2 regions of the Peribacillus sp. GL_122 genome follow, and region 2 is predicted to be linked to the other one. Evidence: predicted binding sites of a transcription regulator. Region 2 holds the regulator's gene; the other holds the start of a gene.
What was found. The regulator LexA, encoded in region 2, represses DNA repair genes until DNA is damaged. The targets are predictions, from matches to a motif close to CGAACATATGTTCG.
Positions count from the first base shown of each region.

Region 1: a site for LexA is predicted at 2,366-2,379, ahead of recA (recombinase RecA). Genes of this name have one in related genera too.

Region 1 covers NZ_CM174415.1:1,764,005-1,769,409, reverse strand. Annotated here, with positions in the region: gene rny (ribonuclease Y) at 1-820, opposite strand, end outside; gene recA (recombinase RecA) at 1,174-2,220, opposite strand; gene AC3ISB_RS08625 (competence/damage-inducible protein A) at 2,570-3,802, opposite strand; gene pgsA (CDP-diacylglycerol--glycerol-3-phosphate 3-phosphatidyltransferase) at 3,825-4,409, opposite strand; gene AC3ISB_RS08615 (helix-turn-helix domain-containing protein) at 4,575-5,405, opposite strand, start outside.
Region 2 covers NZ_CM174415.1:2,100,735-2,106,139, forward strand. Annotated here, with positions in the region: gene AC3ISB_RS10205 (esterase/lipase family protein) at 1-416, shown strand, start outside; gene AC3ISB_RS10210 (hypothetical protein) at 777-1,064, opposite strand; gene AC3ISB_RS10215 (glucosaminidase domain-containing protein) at 1,447-2,061, shown strand; gene lexA (transcriptional repressor LexA) at 2,270-2,893, opposite strand; gene yneA (cell division suppressor protein YneA) at 3,049-3,360, shown strand; gene AC3ISB_RS10230 (YneB family resolvase-like protein) at 3,380-4,036, shown strand; gene AC3ISB_RS10235 (DUF896 domain-containing protein) at 4,102-4,335, shown strand; gene tkt (transketolase) at 4,572-5,405, shown strand, end outside.

The sequences.
Region 1 (5,405 bases), 340 kb from region 2:
GAACAAGTTTCTCAAGAGCCAAGCGTGCCGTTTCCCGTCTAATTGGATCGAATCCGGATAAAATGACAGCTTCAGGAGTATCATCAATAATAAGGTCAATACCTGTTAGCGTTTCTAACGTCCGGATATTTCGTCCTTCACGTCCGATTATCCGTCCTTTCATTTCATCGTTTGGAAGATTTACTACAGAAACGGTGGTTTCTGCAACATGATCAGCCGCACAACGCTGAATGGCAAGAGAAAGGACTTCTTTTGCTTTTTTATCAGCTTCTTCTTTGGCACGGGTATCACTTTCTTTAATCATAAGCGCTACATCGTGAGCCAGCTCGTTTTCCATTCGGTCGATAATGATTGCTTTAGCTTCTTCACGAGTTAAACCGGAAACACGTTCAAGCTCTGTTTGCTGCTTACGAACCGTCTCGTCCACTTTGCTTTCCATCTCTTCAATATGCTGTTGTCTTTGGTTTAGAGAATCTTCTTTTTTCTCCAAAAGGCTCTCACGTTTGTCTAACGTTTCATCCTTGCGGTCCAGATTCTCTTCTCTTTGCAATAACCGATTTTCTTGTTTTTGTAATTCGTTCCTTCTTTCACGGGCTTCCCGATCCGAATCGGCACGAACTTTATGAATTTCATCTTTTGCTTCCAACAAGGCTTCTTTCTTAAGTGCTTCCGCTTCACGTTTTGCATCCTCAAGGATGTGTTCTGCAGAGCCCTTTGCCCCTGCTATTTTACTCTCAAATTTTGATTTGTGAATAAAATAACCAACAACTGCACCGACGATTAGGCCAAGCAAAGTGAAGATGATTGTCATGGGTTCCATCGTTTCACCTCCCCTTGCTATGAACTTTTTACATAAAATGTTGAACTGTCGGCAAGTACATTGCACATAAATTCAATATACAGCACTTAATTTTCAAAATTTTAGTTTGAAAAATTGTAAAATATACATATTAATTGTATAGTTGAGAATTTTTATTGTCAAGCGTTTGTCCCTTATGTATCAATGATTATTCAAGTTTTCTTAATATCAACCATCATAATCTACAGCATTCATTATGGAAGAAGTCTGTAAATCTGATTTCAATGCCCTTTAATCCGCTGAAAATTTCGCACTTTTCTCAAAATATACATAAAAGGCCTAAGCGAACAAGCTTAGGCCTTTTATAAATATCATTAATCAAGCAATTCAAAATGCTCTTCTGGTTCATTTTCTTCTGGCGGTAATTCATGCTCTCCATCGAGATTATAGTGATCTCTGATTTTCTGAGAAATTTCCTGAGCGATATCCTGATTTTCTTTCAAGAACAGCTTCGCATTTTCGCGACCTTGTCCGACACGCTCTTCATTGTATGAATACCACGAGCCACTTTTAAGGACGATATCAAGATCTGCACCCATATCGATGATTTCACCTTCCTGTGAAATCCCTTGACCATACATGATGTCAACTTCTGCTTGACGGAATGGTGGAGCAACCTTGTTTTTTACAACTTTGATTTTCGTTTTATTACCGACGATTTCATTACCTTGTTTTAATTGTTCCGCACGGCGCACTTCCAGACGAACAGTTGAATAGAACTTCAATGCCCGGCCTCCCGGAGTCGTTTCCGGATTTCCAAACATAACACCGATTTTTTCACGGACTTGGTTAATGAAAATGGCAATGGTATTTGATTTATTAATGGAACCAGACAGTTTTCTAAGTGCCTGAGACATCATCCGGGCTTGAAGACCCATATGGGAATCTCCCATTTCGCCTTCGATTTCAGCTTTAGGAACAAGTGCTGCCACCGAGTCAATGACAATGATATCCACCGCTCCACTTCGAACTAACGCTTCAGCGATTTCTAAGGCTTGTTCACCCGTATCAGGCTGTGAAAGCAGTAACTCATCGATATTCACACCAAGTTTTTCTGAATATGCTGGATCTAACGCATGCTCGGCATCAATGAATGCAGCCGTGCCGCCAGTCTTTTGTACCTCTGCAATAGCATGTAATGCAACAGTCGTTTTACCCGAGCTTTCAGGTCCATATATCTCAATGACCCGGCCTCTTGGATATCCGCCCACTCCCAATGCTACGTCCAATGCTAAAGAACCGCTTGAAATCGTTGAAATCCTACGATCAGTCTGTTCCCCAAGTTTCATAATAGAACCTTTACCAAATTGTTTTTCAATTTGTTTTAACGCCATATCTAAAGCCGCTTGACGATCACTCACTCAATTTCCTCCTCTATATTCAAATAATCGGCTGCCCGATTAAAGATGTACTTACGTTAGCAATTATTTGAGATCAAGGTTTGTACCCTGTCTCAAAACCTATCTTTACTATATACTCTTTTTACTATTTTGCCAAGCAAAAAGTCGAACATTCATTCGTTTTTTTCTTCTGGGATATTCTTTATAAAAAAAGCGTTTTATCTAAAGGAAATCTCCATTTCGTTTCACTTACTCCCCCAAAAAAACATTTTCATTGAATTAACTTTTTTCTTTTTTTCCCTATTTTTCAAGAAACAAACTTCTAAAACCAAATAAAAAGCAGAGCTGTAAAAAGCTCTGCTTATAGCGTTTATAAATCCCTTAATAGGTAATGACAGCCGTACTTCACACTCCGAATACGGTTTTGCGCCCTGCTGCCTGAAAGATTCAACTCCTTGAAATGAGTGTTTCCATCCCGATAGGAAATGCCAATAAATACTGTACCTACAGGCTTGCCTTCTTGTTCATCCGGCCCTGCAACGCCCGTAAAGCTTATGCCTACATCCGCATCGAGCTTGCTCCGGACATTAGAGGCCATTTCCATAGCACACTCACCGCTGACCACCCCATACTCGGAAATGGTATCATCACTGACGCCGAGGACATTAGACTTCGCATCATTCGTATAGCAGACAATTCCGCCTTTGAAGACTTTACCGGCGCCCGGGATGGTTGTCAGCTGTTCTTGGAACATCCCTCCGGTCAAGCTTTCAGCTGCCGCAATCGAAAGCTTGCGGACCGTTAATTCTTTTACAAGTTCCTTTATTAGCGAAGTATTATCACTTCCATAATGGAACTTGCCGACCCTGCTAAGAATTTCTTTTTCCGCTTTCAATATAAGCTCTTCGCATTTTTCTTTAGATGAGTCTTTAGCGGTGATCCTTAACGTCACTTCCCCTTCGGCTGCCAGTGGAGCAATTGTCGGATTCGTTTGATTGACAAGGAGATCTTCAATCACCGTTTCCAGTTCGGCTTCGCCTATACCGTAGAACCGAAGAACCTTGGAATCGATCCGTTCATGCTTTTCCAATTTATTCATGATCTTTTCATAACCATAACTTAAAAACATCGGCTCCATTTCACTTGGCGGACCAGGTAGAAGCATATATGTAATCCCAGATTTGGACAAGACCATTCCCGGTGCCATCCCATGATCGTTTGCCAACACTTCACTGCCTTCTAAGACAAGGGCCTGCTTTTTGTTGTTTTCCGTCATCGGACGTTCCCGTTTTTGGAAGTAAGCTTCAATGGATTGCAAAGCTTCATCATTAAAAACGAGCTTTTTCCCTATATGACGAGCAATCGTTTCTTTCGTCAAATCATCTTTGGTAGGACCAAGTCCACCGGTAAAGACAATCAAGTTCGCCCTTGATTCAGCGATTTCTATAGCTTGTTGTAAACGGCGGTCGTTATCCCCGACCACAGTATGGTAAAAAACGTTGATCCCCATTTCCGCAAACTGCTGCGATAAGAATCTTCCATTAGTGTTATTGATTTGTCCTAAAAGAAGCTCTGAGCCCACTGCAATGATTTCTGCATCCATCTTTTCAAAACCACCATTCGTTTTACTTTGAATTAACAAATACTTCTTTGTTTTTTATAAAATAATCCAAACCTGACCAGATTGTAAAGATTAATGCAATCCATAATGCGATATTAGCAAAAGGCAGTGAAATGAGGGCAAATGGAAGGTTATGCAGCAATAAAGCCGAAATAGAAACAATTTGTGCCCATGTTTTAATTTTTCCAAGCTGGTTCGCTGCTACCACTTCCCCTGTACCCGCTAACACCAAACGTAATCCGGTGACTGCAAACTCGCGACTTATGATCACGATGGCAATCCAAGATTGACCGTACATTAAATCTAGATCAACCAAAACGATTAAGGCAGCCGAAACCAGAAGTTTATCAGCCAATGGATCTAAAAATTTCCCTAAATCAGTAATCATATTATATTTTCTGGCAAAATGGCCATCGATCCAATCCGTAGTGGAAGCGATAATAAAGAGGATGGCTCCAGCTAAGTGCGCCACTGGCAAACTGTATTCTCCCCAAGTTAGCGTTCCCCATGAAAAGGGAACAAGCATGATGATTAAAAATACTGGAATTAAACAGATTCTTGCTACTGTAATCTTATTAGGCAGATTCAAAACTTTTACCTCCAAAATTTACGCCTGCCATTTGGGCAATGCGTCTTAGATCTGAAATAATGCTTATATGTATAATTTAACTCAAAATCCAATCTTATATGCCGGGTAAACCATTTCCCGTCGCCTTACTATTATATAGAGCAAAAATAGTCATCTAAAAGATGACTATTCGGCTTTCGTAAATTGTATCGTAACCAATTGCGTATTCACTTCAGTCGGTGAAATGGAATACTCCAGCTTCTCATCATTCACATAAATCTCAGTTTCATATGCTCTGCCTATATTGATGACAGCTTCTTTTTCATTGGTGAAATCAATTACCTGGCTTTTGTCCTTGTCGATAGTGCCCTGGAAAAGTAATTTACCTTCACCATTTTTAATGCCTACCCATGGTGAGCCTTTGGAGGTCACCTTTAATTTAAAGGTATCGGTATTTTTTAATTCATACGTACTATTTTTACCGCTGGAACTGGTGACGGCAAGTTTTTGCTCTTTCTTTTCATCTTTGACAACTGCATCATCTTCATTCTTCTCATCAGATGAATCCGATTTTTCTTCATTCTGTTTTTGGTCTGCATTCTCTTTTTCTTCGTTAAACCCATCACTTTTATTGTAGCCCACGGCTTCATTCTCTTTAGCGTTCTTTTTGTCATCATTATCCGGGTTACTCATATAGTTCGATACCAGCACCCAAATCAATACGGCAGCACCAATTACTAAAACGACAGCCAAGATCTTCGGTAACATTTCTACAACCTTCGAATCCCCTGCCGGTATCGTTTTTCTGGATTGGACCCTTGAAAGCTGTTCTGGCAATTCCTCGCTATAGACCGATGGTATTTCACTCTTATATTGTTCGAAAATCTCTTCTGAATCCAGTCCGACCGCTTCACAATATTGCTTTATGAATGCCCGTACATAAAACTTTCCAGGCATCATACTGTAATTTCCCTCTTCAATGCCAATGAGGTAACGCTTTTGAATCTTTGTTAATTC
Region 2 (5,405 bases):
TCCAAACATTCAATAGAAACAACCTCGAAATCGGTGACTGGAAAGTGCGAATGAAGACTAAATCGCCAAAAGACGCCTACCTGTTCACAGCACAATTTAACGAAAAGAATCCCATTACATTAAGTATGGCCGGAAAAGTTAAGCAAAAAGATGCAAAATTTTTAATAAAGAATCCAATGAATGATAAAAAAACGCCAATCAGCACAACATTTTTGGTTCATTTAGTAGATGAAACCGGTAATGAAATTAGTAGGAAAAGCTCTATTAAGGTAATGGAGACCGAAAATTTTACTGGTACCCTTCCAGAAGTGCCTAAGTCAGGTGTATATAATGTAACAATTGACGTCAAGGAAAAAAATGTGGATGGCAGTGAAAGAACCCGGACGCTGGTTCGTTCGGTTTATATCGAGAAATAGTGAAATGCCTTCTCTTATTGAGAAGGTATCAAATTCGAAGAAAAGTCAGTTTTCCGGCTTGAGCGTCGTGAATTTCTTCAATCAGGTAGGGTTTCATCCATTAAAATCATGGTTCGGGATAAGAGCATTCCGAACCTCCTTTTTTTACTAAATGAATACCTTTTCTTAATTGAAAAGGTATTTTTGGGGTAATGTTTAATGGTATGGTTAGCTTGGGAGTTGGTGATTCAGCCAAAGGAAACATTCAGGTCGTAATTGTTAAAATAGATATTAATTTGACGGATCCTTCGATGAGGATAGAAGCAAGTCGGGCTCCTTGTAATACTAGAGATTGATGAATTGCAGCGAGAGACAAAGGGTTTAATCTGTCTTATGATAAGTGCCTCTATAAGACAAAATACCAGTTTTAAGTGCAGCATAATTGCCAATGCTTGCATAGCCATAAAACCAGCCCATGAAAATCCCTGCAACCAAGTGATTACGATGACTGATGAAAATGGAAATGAATAAGCCAAGACCCAAAGCGATGGTAGGGATGAATTTTGGCTGAATATGAAAAATGACCTTAATAAGTTGAGTAAGAATCATGATGATCGGAATGGCTATTACCGCATCCCAAAAGTTTGTATGGATGGTTGGGAAGTCCATAATTTCACCACCTTAAATTGTAGTTTTCAATATTAATTTTCACTTTTTATCAAGGCTTTATACAATAATAAATAAATTCATATTTAAAACTAATAAATAAAAGGTTATGCAACCAGGTTTTGAAGATTTTCAGAGTTCAATTTTAAAGCCATCAATCCATATAATTATATGGATTGATGGCTTTTTCTGGTTGGCAGCGGGAATGGTTTAATAATACACGGAGCGAGCCAACATAAGTATGTTTATCTATAGTAAAAATAATGAACGAAATATCGGACTCATTTTTGATGGACAAGCTGTAACCTTTCTCATGGTTAAGAATACGATATGAATGAAAATAAACAGTAAAAAATAAAGTAATACCTATTAATGGGAGGTTCTATTGAGCAAGGAAACATTTATTAAGGAAATTGCTCCTTATGCCCAGAAAATTCAAAAGGAATTTAATATTTTACCTTCTGTTGTCATTGCACAAGCTTGCTTGGAGAGTGGATATGGGACAAGCTTATTAGCAAATCAAGGAAAAAATATATTCGGTACAAAAGGTGACTTTAAGGGTGAGTCTGTCATTATCCAAACAATGGAATACGTCAACTATGTGCCCGTTCAAGTATGGAACAAATTCAGAAAATACCCATCTTGGGAAGAAAGTCTTCGAGATCTTGCCAATCTATACGTAAAGGGGACGTCATGGAATAGAAGCCTATATACATCTGTCATTGGAGAAAAAGATTACAAAAAAGCACTCAAAGCAATAATCGATGCGGGGTATGCCTCGGATCCGAAATATACAGAAAAACTGGTGAACCTTATCGAAACAAGCGATTTAACTATATATGATGCAAGCAATGAGGAGGTTTATCATATTGTCAAAAAGGGGGATTCCATCTCTGCGCTTGCAAAAGCATATGGTTCTACACAAGTGCAGATTCAAAAGTGGAATGACTTGGTCGATCTTAACCTTATTAAAGTGAACCAAAGATTAAGAGTGAAATGAATTTTAACTGAGAGCGGTATTTTTTAACGCTCTCCTTTTTTATTTGAATGAACTTCTTGCCAAAGTACTTACATCCGTTATAAAAGATGTGATATTCCCATGAAAATGGATTCTATTAAAAAAATATATCAAAACCTACTCTTCCATATGCATATTGAGAGAATTCAGGACATAAATTAAACAAACAAAAAAAGCGCGGTTAGCGCTTTTAGTGTATTTGTCTATATAAGCCTATTACTTTTCCAAGTATCGAAACATCTCGTAAAATAATTGGTTCCATATTTGAGTTCTCAGGCTGAAGCCTTATGTAATCCGGTTCCTTAAAGAATCGTTTTACAGTGGCTTCATCATCTTCCGTCATGGCCACGACGATATCTCCATTATTGGCATTGCTTTGTTGTTTGACGATGACATAGTCTCCATCATGAATTCCAGCTTCGATCATACTTTCACCCATGATTTCCAGCATGAATACATGGTCATCATGTGGAACCATGCTTTCGGGAAGCGGAAAGTATTCTTCTATGTTCTCGATGGCCGTTATGGGCATGCCCGCTGTTACTTTTCCAAGTAACGGCACGTTCACGACATTGGCTTTGGGAATATTGTTCGCTTCCTCCGAATTCATTATTTCAATGGCCCTTGGCTTGGTTGGGTCACGTCTAATCAGGCCTTTACTTTCCAGGCGGGATAAATGTCCGTGTACTGTTGAACTTGATGCAAGTCCCACTGCTTCGCCAATCTCCCGTACGGAAGGTGGATACCCTTTTTGGCGAACCTCTTCTTTAATGAAATCAAGAATATCTTGCTGCCGTTTTGATAGTTTAGTCATTTGTGCACCTCTTCCCCAATGTTCTTTGCTATATTATAGCATGGCCCCCAACTCTATACAAACATAAGTTCGAATTTTGTTGTTGACTGAAACAAACGTTCGTATTATAATTTGATCATAACATACGAACGAACATTCGCTTTGGAGGGATATTTATGAAAAAATTATACAAAAATTATATTTATACGATTCTATTAGCGGGATCAGTATTCATCTTTTCAATTTTATTCTCTTGTACATTGAACAATGATCAAAAAAATGATTTCCTTTCTATAGAAGTAAGTGAAGGTGACACCCTATGGGAAATTGCCGAAGAATATGAAGAAGCAAATTTGACAAAAAAAGAATTCATTGGTTGGATAGAAGAGCATAATGGAGTCAGAGCGGATTCGATTAAACCTGGTCAAGTCATCGTCATTCCAGTAAAAGGGGAAGAACTTGTTCAGAATTTGGCCAGTGAGCAGTAAGCAGTGAAGGTAGGGTATTATGAAAGCGGTAATCTATTGTAGGGTCAGCACAGAAAAAGAGTCACAGGAAACATCATTGGCAAGGCAAGAAGATGAATTAGTCAAATTGGCAGAAAAGATGGATGCTGAAGTCATTTCCATAATAAAAGAACAGGCAAGTGGTTATGAGTTGAATAGGGATGGCATTTTTGACATGCTCGAACTATTTAAAACCAAAGAAGCTGAAGTACTATTAATCCAGGACGAAACAAGACTGGGAAGAGGAAATGCCAAAATAGCCCTTTTCCATGTCATCCTTAAAGAAGATGTGAAAATTTATACGCTCTCACACGATGGGGAACTTGAGCTATCTGATTCGGATGCGATGGTCATCCAGATAGTCGGAATTGTAGAAGAATATCAAAGGAAACTACATAATCTTAAAATAAAGCGCGGGATGATAAGGGCCGTTGAAAAAGGGTATCGTCCTCAAAAAAATCTTCAGAATCAAAGGAATTCCACTGGAAGGGACCGTAAGGAGATTCCTATAGAGGAAATTATTAAACTTCGAGCCAATGGATTGACATTTGCAGAAATCGCAGCAACTTTAAGGGGCTTTGGATACAATGTTTCTAAGGCTACGGTGAACAGGCGTTTCCTCGAACATCAACTGAATACACTGGAAAGTCAATCATAGAACTTGTAATTTCGCTATTTTTTTAATACCATGACAATATCCGCAGATTATGAAGGAGCGAAATTATGTTATCAAAAGAAAAATTAGCCCGTATTAATGAACTTTCTAAAAAGGCAAAGGCTGAAGGTTTGACGGAAGTTGAGGCAAAAGAGCAAACCCAATTGAGAAGTGAGTATTTGGAAACATTCAGAAAGTCCATGACCAATACGTTGGAGCATGTGAAAGTCGTGGATCCAGAAGGTAATGATGTCACTCCTCAAAAGATAAAAAATATAAAAGAAAAAAGAAACTTACATTAATAAAAGCTTGGATTCTTCTGATGGAACATTCCATTTGAGGATTCTATTAGCATTTTGGAGTAAAATGAGAGTGCATTCATGTATGTATTCTCCTATTTAGTTTAATCTAAATAGGGGACTTCTCTTATTTCTAGAAAATTGTAATATTGGGGCAGTAAATAGTGATTTTAGTTGTGATATTAAGCTTGTCACTATAATATAAAGAGGTACATTACAGGAAGGGATGTTTTTACGATATGTTAGATAAATTAGATGCACTTTCTATTAATACGATTCGTACATTATCGATTGATGCAATTGAAAAGGCTAATTCTGGCCATCCAGGTATGCCAATGGGTGCGGCGCCGATGGCGTATAAACTATGGACAGAATATATGAACCATAACCCGAAAAATCCAGATTGGTTTAATAGAGACCGCTTTGTTCTCTCAGCTGGTCATGGGTCTATGTTGTTATACAGCCTTCTTCATCTATCGGGCTATGGCTTATCTATCGATGATTTGAAAAGCTTCCGCCAATGGGGCAGTAAAACTCCAGGACATCCTGAATACGGACATACGGCTGGTGTAGATGCAACTACTGGGCCGCTTGGACAAGGTATCGCTATGGCAGTCGGAATGGCAATGGCAGAACGTCACTTGGCAGAAAGCTATAACCGCGATTCTTATAATGTGGTCGATCATTATACATATAGTATTTGTGGAGATGGGGATTTAATGGAAGGTGTTTCTGCAGAAGCCGCTTCATTAGCTGGACATCTACAACTCGGAAGACTTGTTGTTTTATATGATTCTAATGATATTTCCCTTGACGGAGACTTAAGTCAATCATTTAGTGAAAGCGTAGCAGACCGGTTCAAATCTTATGGATGGCAATATATCCGCGTTGAGGATGGGAACGATCTTCAGGAAATTGCTAAAGCGATTGAAGAAGCGAAAACCGATGATGCACGCCCAACATTAATCGAAGTGAAAACAGTTATTGGTTACGGTTCACCAAACCGTTCAGGTAAATCTGCTGTTCACGGCGCTCCGCTTGGTGCAGATGAGCTGAAATTGACAAAAGAAGCA